Regions from separate parts of the Paenibacillus sp. FSL H3-0302 genome, predicted to be linked through region 2. Evidence: riboswitches for the same ligand, from Rfam matches in the RefSeq annotation. Region 2 holds a riboswitch; the other holds the start of a gene.
The links. Region 2 has a riboswitch for cobalamin ahead of MHH50_RS02410 (anaerobic ribonucleoside triphosphate reductase). Riboswitches for the same ligand answer to the same signal wherever they lie in the genome.

Region 1 (4,797 bases), 520 kb from region 2:
GCCGAATGAGGAGATTTTTACAGGATTGTCTCCGCAGGAACTAGACGATGTGCAGCTACTGGGTCGTCGTTTGCTAAAAGAGGCGCGTGTTCTGGAACCCTTTGAACGGCTTCCGCTAGCCTTTTACTATACAACTCAGCGTGAAGGGGGTCCGCTGGATTACGATGCGCTTCTGGAGCTGTTAAAGCGTAAAGCCGGTTCCGACAAAGAAATCATCTATCGGTTTTTTGCTTGGTCGCAAGGCAATCCTTTATTTACGGTTTCGAATAAAAAGCTGCAACCGGGTTACCGTAAGGCGATTCTGAAGTATTTCCTGAGCAGTGATCGTGAAGCGTTCAAGAATCGGGAATTCCGAAAGAACTATGTCGCGGCAGCTCGGCCTGCTCTGCAAAATGTGTACAATGAAGCCCGCTCCCAACTGGCTTCCCCGCTGGCGCGCTGGATCAGCCGCAGCCGATTTCGACTCTTAATCTCCGGCTCCATTACGGGTATTCTGGTGATTATTGCAATTATCGTATTCAGTATGCTGCGTCCGGATGATACGAAGACGGCTCTGCCGGGGACAAGCCCTGAGCCGACCCCTGTTCAGAGTGCAGGCAATATGCTGCCTCCGGCTTCAGTATACTTGAAGGATCAGAGCGTCGAAGGAGATAAGGGGAGCAGCATATTGGTGTTCACCTTCGCAAGTGCAGATGACTGTGTGCAGTTTAAACCGACTGAGGTTAGTTTAATGTCTTCGTCTACAAAGATAGATAAAAGCTTTAAGGTCGCTGCTACAAATGGGACTTGTCCAGTGCCGTCAACGGATGGGACGGATGAGGGAAACGCTGCTGACGAGTCAGATGCCGCTGGCACTACTGGAGGAACAGCAGAAGGTGCAGACTCTACTAACGCTGTAGCTGATGCTTCTCCGTCCACTACGCCTTCCTCTGATACTGAGAACAGCACTGGGTTACCTTCCGCAACAGCTGTGACTGAAGGTGAACAACCTTCCTATCAGGTTGAGGTTACATTGGAGTCTGGAGCGACAATTCTAGAGAAAAGTATGATCAAAGCCGGAAGATTTACATTGATCGTAGATCCCGATCCTAATATTCCACCAGCTTCTGATTCAAGTGCTGAACCCTCCCCGACTGCAAGTCCGGATGGAACAGTCGAATAACAAGCTTTCTGAACAGCAATAACTACCGGAAGGTGGCGTATTGCTGTTCATTTTTTTGCTGCCCATACTAAGCTTTTCTATAGACATGCTATGTATTAATAGATATGATTATGGATGTCAAAATAAGATACTACATACTGGAAAAGGTGCAGACTCTATCAATCTAGTCGTCTGCTTAAAAGGGAAGTCCGGTGCAAGAGTCCGGCGCGGTCCCGCCACTGTATGTGCGGAGCGTTTCTTCTATAAGCCACTGCCCCGAAGGTAGGGTGGGAAGGTGAAGAACAGCGATGAAGCATTAGCCAGGAGACCTGCCTTTTTCGTGAGCGTTTCTATTCTTCGTGGGGTAAGAATGTGGAACATATACAGATGGACTGTTGGCAGGAAGCAAGCGCCGCAGCCTCAATTTGTAATCTTCCCTGACCGCCCTCCAAAGGGGCGGTCTTTATGTTATGCGTCTTATTCCCGGCAGTACCCATTCTTATACAGAAAGAGGTTAAACAATGAAGAAAATCATGTCTTCCAAGTTTGTAGCACTTGGGCTGGCCTTATTCATGGTCATTTCAATTCTAGGAACATCTCTTGCTCCGGCGGGACAAATATTTGCAGAAGCGGGCGCTGGCGCCGGTCTGGAGGCAACTGCCGCGGAGCGGATTAATGTTGCGGATGCGACTTATGCGGCTGCGGAATATCTCTTGAAAGGTGGCGTGCAATCGGATTGGCAAGCCATTGGATTAGCGCAAGCAGGGTACAAGCTGCCGGCTAGTTACCTTTCAGAGCTTGAGAAAAAAGTAAAGGATGCAGCTGGCGATTTCACCAATGTAACCGATTATGCTCGAATCGTGCTCGCAGTGAGAGCGATTGGTGCAGATCCTACTAGCTTTGCTGGTAACGGAACGACTCCTGGCTATAATCTGATTGAGAAAATCTATAATAATAGCAAGCTCAGTGAACAGACGCTTAATAATCCGGTATATGCTTTACTTGCGCTGGATTCTGGTAAATATAATATCCCAAGTGACGCGAAATGGACGGCGGATAAGCTCCTTACGGAGATTCTCTCCAAACAGAATCCGGATGGGGGCTTTGCACTAACCTCAGGTGCAAGTGAGCCTGATATGACAGCGATAACCTTGACGGCTCTGGCGGCACATAAAAATAATCCCGAAGCCTACTTAGCAGGGCTACAAGCCGTAGCTTGGTTATCTACAGCTCAAGATAGCCATGGGGGTTACGGTGACAGTGCTGAAAGTAGCGCACAAGCAATCCTTGGACTCACCTCCTTCGGAGTTGATCCTAGTGGATTAGAATACACCAAAAACAAAGTGGATCTAATGGAGAACCTGCTTAGCTATCGTCTAGCTGATGGTAGCTTCACCCATAGCCGTGGTGGAAGCAGTAATATTCTGGCGACAGAGCAAGGGCTTCAGGCGCTGGTTGCCTATAATTTGCTATATAAAGGAAGCAACAGTAAGCTATACGATTTTTCCAAATCCTCCATTCAGAGCTCACTCATCTACGCTCCAGTAACGATTGAGGGACCACAGGCCACGTTGGCACAAGGGTACGCCTATGCTGGCAACGCACTTGGAGCGTTAGAGAAGCTGGCGCTTCAAACGAACTTGCCGATCACAAATCCTTCGGGCAGTTATGTGACTGGCATCGGAAGTATTGCTGCTGGAAGCTTTGGTGGTTATGACGGATGGATGTACGTTGTATCACGTGACGGAAAATGGATTAATCCCGATGTAGGCATGAGTGATTTTGTACTTAAAGATTCAGATCAGGTACTGATTTATTATGCCGGAGATGACACTAAGCTTGTGGATTCCGTTACGCTTTCCAAAGCAAATCTTAAAGAGGGCGATTCCTTTACCGTCACTGTAACTAGTAAGACGTGGAAATGGGACGCTGCTACGAACACTTCCTCTCCTGTAACTGCAAAAGCTGCGGGTGTTCAGGTCCAAATTGGAGCTCAGACGGTAACGACGAATACTAAAGGTGAGGCCGTATTCTCAGGAAATATGCCCGCAGGTGACTATACACTGACTGTAACTGGCTACCGTGAAGGCAAAGCCCCAACGATTGCTAAATATACAAAAGCTCTAAAAGTGATTTCTAAGAATGTAACAGCTTCGCTAACCGTTGAAGGCCCGGAAGGGTTGATTAGTGAGGGGACTTTGAAAGCCTCCAATGCCCTTGAAGCGTTGCAACAACTAGGGTCTACCGATGATTTTAAAGTGGATATCACCAAATCGTCTTATGGCAACTTTGTATCAGGTATCCATGGAGTTTCGCAAGGTACTTACGACGGATGGTGGAGCTTCGTGGTATCACGCGGCGGGGAGTGGATATATCCAAGTGTGGGTATGGATGCGTTCGAACTACAGGAATCCGATCGTGTGCTTGTCTATTATGCAGGAGAAAATACACAGGTTGTAGATGCTGTGGTGCTTACCCCATCACAGCCAAAAGCTAATGAAGCTTTTACTGTAAAGGTTTCACAGAAAAAGTGGGTGTGGGATCAGGAAAGCTTCACTTCTGATCCGGTTACCTCACCAGCTGCAGGTGTGCAGGTTTCGATTGGTGATAAGAAGGTAATCACGAATGAACAAGGTGTGGCTATTGTTGATGGGGGTCTCCCAGCAAATAGCTATACAATAACTGTTACCGGTTATGCTAAAGATAGCGTACCGAGCGTAGCGCGTTATACTCAGTCTCTGACTGTCGGATCGTCTGTTATTGCTCCAGCAAAAGCTACCGCTACCCTCTCAGTGATTGGAGATAGCCGGAGAGGAACCATCCTAGCCAGTACAACAGTAGCTCTAAAAGAGGGCGAAACGGCTTATAGCTTACTAGTCAGTCAATTAGGGACTAAGGTAGTATCATCCGGCAACGCTGGAAGCATCTACGTGAAATCTATTGACGGGTTGGCTGAATTTGATGGAGGCCCAAGCAGCGGATGGAAGTATAAAACGAACCGGGATGCGGATCCAAGCATCAGTGCAGACAGTTATATTTTGCAGAACGGTGATACTTTGTACTGGTACTATACCTCTGGAGAATAAGGAAGAGGAAGTTTGATTAGGCGGGCACACATGGATTCGGAGTAATAGCGGATCGGGTGCCCGCCTTTTTTTATTTGAGGAAAGTCGTTTTATGACAATATATACTTTTATTCGACACAATATTTTAAAAATCATCAAACTCTTAGCCCTTCCGACCGATAAAAATAGATAGATCATAAGATAATGTGAAGGCGGAGTGTAGATGAAAAATTTGAAAGTGAAATACAAAATAGGGCTGCTTTTGGTATTCGCAGTAATTATGGTGAATGCTGTAGGGGGCATAGGCATCATCACAATGAACAAAATGGCCGAAAAGACAAATGAGACATATAATGAAAATTTATTGCCTGTTTCTTACGTAGGGCAGATGCGTACGAATAATAGGGCTATTGAATCCTATCTTTTGGAGCGTTTGATTAGCGTTGATGCCAGCAAAAACAAAGAACTTTCTGAGAGTATCCAAGTGAAGGTTCAAGATAATAATGAACTTATGAACAAGGTGAAAGCGATTCAGTATAATGATCCTGCTATTGTAAGTAAAATCAAAGAGTATGAGTCCTTTTTGCCAGA
Region 2 (4,797 bases):
TCAAAAATTGATATATTATAGCGCAGCAGGCTGCCACAGAAAGACCTCCGAGCCGTTCATGCTGGCCGGAATGTCGATAATGCGTTGGTTGGAGCTTCCCCGGTAGAGAAGCGTAGTATCTTTCAGTTCTTCTACAAATCTTCCATCTATTAACACCTGACACTGTTTAAGTAGATTCCACTCCGGCGTACCGGGAAGGGCTGTAAGTTCTTCGTACGTATAACCACTGTAAATCCAGATTGAGAACCCTGGCAGTACAGTGCGAAGCTCATGAATGAACCCCAGCAACTCTTCTGCTGAGAAAAAAGGATCGCCGCCTGCCAGTGTCAGACCATCCAGCAAAGGGTTAGCGGCGATTTCTGCAATGATTTCATGTTGTCGTTCTAAGGTGAAGACTTCTCCATATTTAAAGTTCCATGTCTCGGGATTAAAACATCCCGGGCAACGATGGCGGCAGCCGCTGAGAAAGAGGACGGCCCGCATGCCCTCTCCCTCGTTAATCGACTCCGGATAGTAACCGCAAATATTCATAGATGCTTAACGCGATCCCGAACTTCAGCTTGTTTGGCGGCATTAAAGCGGGTCTGATAGTCGCCGGTTAAATAACCTGTAACTCTGCGCAAACGGCGGATGTGCACATCATTCTCATTTGCGTTGCAGGAAGGACAGTTTGTCCCAATTACGCCTTCGTATCCACAGCTGGAGCAGCGGTCAATCGGATGGTTAATGCTGAAATAACTGACCTGTTGTTCGAGCGCATATTTAATGATTTTGATAAAAGCCGATGGGTTGTTGCGGGCATTGCCGTTTAATTCGACATAAGAAATAGCCCCGGCATTGCAGTATTCATGGAAAGGAGCTTCCAAGCTGATCTTCTGAGCAGCACCCAGATCGAAGTATACAGGGATGTGAAAAGAGTTCGTATAATATTCACGGTCGGTTACGCCCGGAATGGAACCCAGTACCTTGCGGTCAACTTTGGTGAATTTACCGGACAAACCTTCTGCTGGAGTAGCGAACAGGGTGATGTTAAGATCCAGTTCCTCACTTTTCCGATCGCAATAGTCCCGCATATGACGCACGATAGCCAGCGCCTTGGCATGAACTTCCATATCCTCGCCATGGTGTTTGCCGTACATAGCTTTCATACATTCCGCCATACCGATGAAGCCAAGAGACAGACTGCCATGCTTCAGCAGATCGCCTACAGTGTCATCGGGTGCAAGATGTTCGCCGCCTTCCCAAACGCCTTCTCGCATCATGAAATCGGAAGCTTTAGCTTTTTGTGCGGTTTGGATGTGGAAGCGATGGAGAAGTCCTTCCAGCGCAATATCCATATAATGATTTAGATCTTCATAGAAGCCAGCTTCGTCTGCGACGGTACGTCTGCCTGTTACTGTGCCGTGTGCCAGACCTAGCCGAACCAGATTTAGTGTATTAAAGGAAAGGTTGCCCTTCCCAGAGCAATGATTACGCCCAAAACGGTCACCGAGCACTCGGGTTCGGCAGCCCATTGTAGCGAACTCCGTATCAGGATCACTTGAATCATAATACTGCAAGTTGAGCGGAGCGTCCAGATTAGCGAAGTTTGGATATAGTCTGCGCGCAGAACATTCAGCTGCTTTTAGGAACAGTTCATAGTTAGGATCGCCTTGCTGTTGATTGATTCCTTGCTTGCATTTGAAGATTTGAATCGGGAACACTGGTGTTTCTCCGCTGCCAAGTCCGTTCATAGTTGCGGTTAGCAGAGAACTGATCACAAGCTGACCTTCTGGTGAAGTACAAGTACCGTAGTTGATGCTGGTAAACGGTATTTGTCCACCGGATCGGCTGGACATGGTATTCAGATTATGTACCATACTTTCAGCCGCTTGCAGGGTTTCGATTTCGGTTTCCTTTAGTGCAAAACGGAACGCTCTTGGATATGACTCCGCCAGATCGGTCCGGCTCATCGTAATCTCGCCCAAAGATTCGTCAGCTTGTCCTTCTTCAAAATAATCCAGACCCTTGCGGAACAGCTTGGCGAAGGATTTGGTTACATAAGGTGCCAGATCGTAATCGAGTTTATTGGCGGATACACCACCATATTGAGCATTTTGCTGGGATTGGAAAATAATCGCTACCAGAGACATAGCTGTCATTATTGAGTTCGGAGGACGAACGCTGCCGTTGCCGGTATTGAAACCTTCACGGAGAAGTTTATCAAACGGGATAAAAATACAGTTCGTCGTTCCAATCGCGTATTGATCCAGATCATGCACATAGACGACATTGTCATCAATAGCCTGCACTAGCTGTGGCGGCATCGTAAAATTGCGGGCGTACCATTTTGAATATTCACTGCCGAACTTGCTCATTTTACCGGAGAAACTCTCTCCATTCAAATTGGCATTCTCGCGCAATAGGTCCATATCCCGACTGTCGATAATATCCCGGCCTAAATCAATGAGCTCTTCTAAAAGAACTTCCCGTGCATTTTCTACTCCATTAAATTGTCTCTCCAACAACGTCATTGTACAGCTCTCCTCTCAGTATAAAAGAAAAACATCTATCATCAAATCCATATATCCATAAGAAGTTGGACTGCTATAAGCAGTCGTATATTTGTTCAGATTACATAAAAAAAGCATCCCCTACCCGAGGATGGCAGAAAATGCCCGATGCGTTATGTAAATATCCACACGGATATTTGCAGAGGTCTCTACGTAGATGACCGCATGCGGACACCATCCCTGTTCCTCGCAGGCATCAATAGTTGGTGTCGTCGAAACAGGTAGGTCTCCTGGCTTCCGTGGGATCTCTCGGCGCCTTCCCAAGGGTGTTCCTAACCCTCAGTGGCATTTGCCGGGAGATGTGGATTCTCAAGCTTCCCAGAAGCTTAAGAAGGCCATCCGGTTACAGTGGCGGGACCGCAGCGGATTCTCACCGCGCTTCCCTATTAAGCTCTAAATCCGGTTAAGGATCAAAGCGCCTGTCTCCACTATATTTTGTTGTCGTTAGATAAAAATAACCCAAGATGTTGTGTTTGTAAACAGTTTTTTAGAAAACCCGCGCGGGGAGCGGGTTCTTCAAAAGTACTCCACAAATGATCCACAGGCTGTCCATAAGTAATCCACAATTGATCCACAGGGAGATGCGAAATGATTCATAAATTGTCCGAAAAGATGCCACAAAGAGTCCATAAATATAGTGCAGATGACCCTAGAATTTGCTCATGAGAAAATACTCTTAGCCCAAAGTCATATTTTGGAGTAATCAGAAGAAATAGAAGAGATAAGGGAGGATAATCTTGCTTAGTTTGTGACAGAGCGGTGGAATTGTTACAATGGAAGGAGACAGCTACTATAAAATTTCGAGGAGGTATTCTCATGCCTATCGCTGAAGTTACAGTTATTCCAATTGGAACAGGCAGTACCAGTCTTAGCAGCTATGTTGCGGATATGCAGCGGGTGCTGAAGACAGTAGAAGGGATTACTTATGAACTTACGTCTATGGGTACGATCATCGAAGGGCCTCTGCAACGCATTTTTGCCGCGGTAGAAGCTTTGCATGAGTCTCCTTTTGCCGCAGGTGCAGAACGTGTCTCTACTTCACTTAAAATAGACGACCGCCGCGATAAACCCTCTACTAGCCGTGGAAAGTTAGAGTCTGTGGAGCGTAAGCTACAGGTGGATTAGCAGTTTAGGAGGGCGGAAAACAGGGAGAAATAGGCTTGCGTTTCTGGCTGAAAGTTGTATAATATTTTTTGTTTGACAGAAAAACAGCGTTAAGCTGGTGTAGCTCAGGGGTAGAGCAACGCACTCGTAATGCGTAGGCCGGGGGTTCAATTCCCTTCACCAGCATATCTAAGAATGGCGCAATGGCGCGGTTTTCCGGGATTCCGGGACCGTGCCATTTTTCGTTAAATCCCCCTGACTTCTTCCATTCTTCTACCCTTTATCCGAGTAAAGTGGGTGTCTCGTCAATTTTCTCCACTTCTTTTCGGGTTCCTAGAATAGAATCTCCGATACATCGGGGCACTGCTTCCTGCAAGTTGGGGAGAACATGTGAATAAGTATCCAGGGTGATATTTATTGATGAATGGCCTAATCTTTCCTGAAGTCGAATATGATGGACAGCCCCTGCCGTTCCCTGTTCTTCTGGAGAAACGTATCAAGGAAGATAAGACATGGCGCGAAATCGCTAATGAAAACGGTATGACTAGTGGTCACTGTCGAGCAGATGGAAGGCGTGTCGCAAGCTGACAGCAATCAGAATGAAGGATGTGGCGGAGGTGCAGCATAAGCTGCTTTTCTCTTGCGGGGGCAGATCGGTTAGATGGTAATTACTATAAAAATAAAAAAGACACCACAAGGTGTCTTAGTACAGATACTTTTCGCTCGAATTTCACGAGCTCGTCAGTGAACTGAGTTCATAAGCAAGACTGGCTACGGCTAACAGATGAAGAGATAAAGTAATATCAATGTTAAAATGTGCGGTAATATTAATTTTCATAGATAACCACGCTCCTAAAGTATAAATACACATAAAGAAAACTTTATAAAGCGCTTGGCCTGCCATCATCAGTGCCAGGTAGCCATCCTGTACAGACGCCTTAGCGTTTCGACAATAACATTATACTTAATATTTTGTGTTTTGCCAAAAAAAGCCCCCCTATTCTTGGTTGGGGTGGCGGTTCTGTGTGGTTTCTCAGCGTTTTGGAATCATGATGGTCATTGAGGCTACGCGCACGCAGCCGCAGAATGATCAAATGGAAGTTACGTTTCGGTATTCATATCTGCTGCATGCTCTGAAATT

Region 1: another riboswitch for cobalamin. It lies ahead of MHH50_RS04540 (DUF4430 domain-containing protein); the one in region 2 lies ahead of MHH50_RS02410 (anaerobic ribonucleoside triphosphate reductase).

The regions. Positions count from the first base shown of each region.
Region 1 is NZ_CP150284.1:1,062,115-1,066,911, forward strand. Features, by position in the region: gene MHH50_RS04535 (hypothetical protein) at 1-1,162, shown strand, start outside; cobalamin riboswitch at 1,290-1,493, shown strand; gene MHH50_RS04540 (DUF4430 domain-containing protein) at 1,663-4,227, shown strand; gene MHH50_RS04545 (methyl-accepting chemotaxis protein) at 4,430-4,797, shown strand, end outside.
Region 2 is NZ_CP150284.1:546,067-550,863, forward strand. Features, by position in the region: gene nrdG (anaerobic ribonucleoside-triphosphate reductase activating protein) at 16-531, opposite strand; gene MHH50_RS02410 (anaerobic ribonucleoside triphosphate reductase) at 528-2,513, opposite strand; cobalamin riboswitch at 2,755-2,990, opposite strand; gene MHH50_RS02415 (MTH1187 family thiamine-binding protein) at 3,369-3,677, shown strand; tRNA gene MHH50_RS02420 (tRNA-Thr) at 3,771-3,842, shown strand; gene MHH50_RS02425 (hypothetical protein) at 4,077-4,244, shown strand; gene MHH50_RS02430 (hypothetical protein) at 4,706-4,797, shown strand, end outside.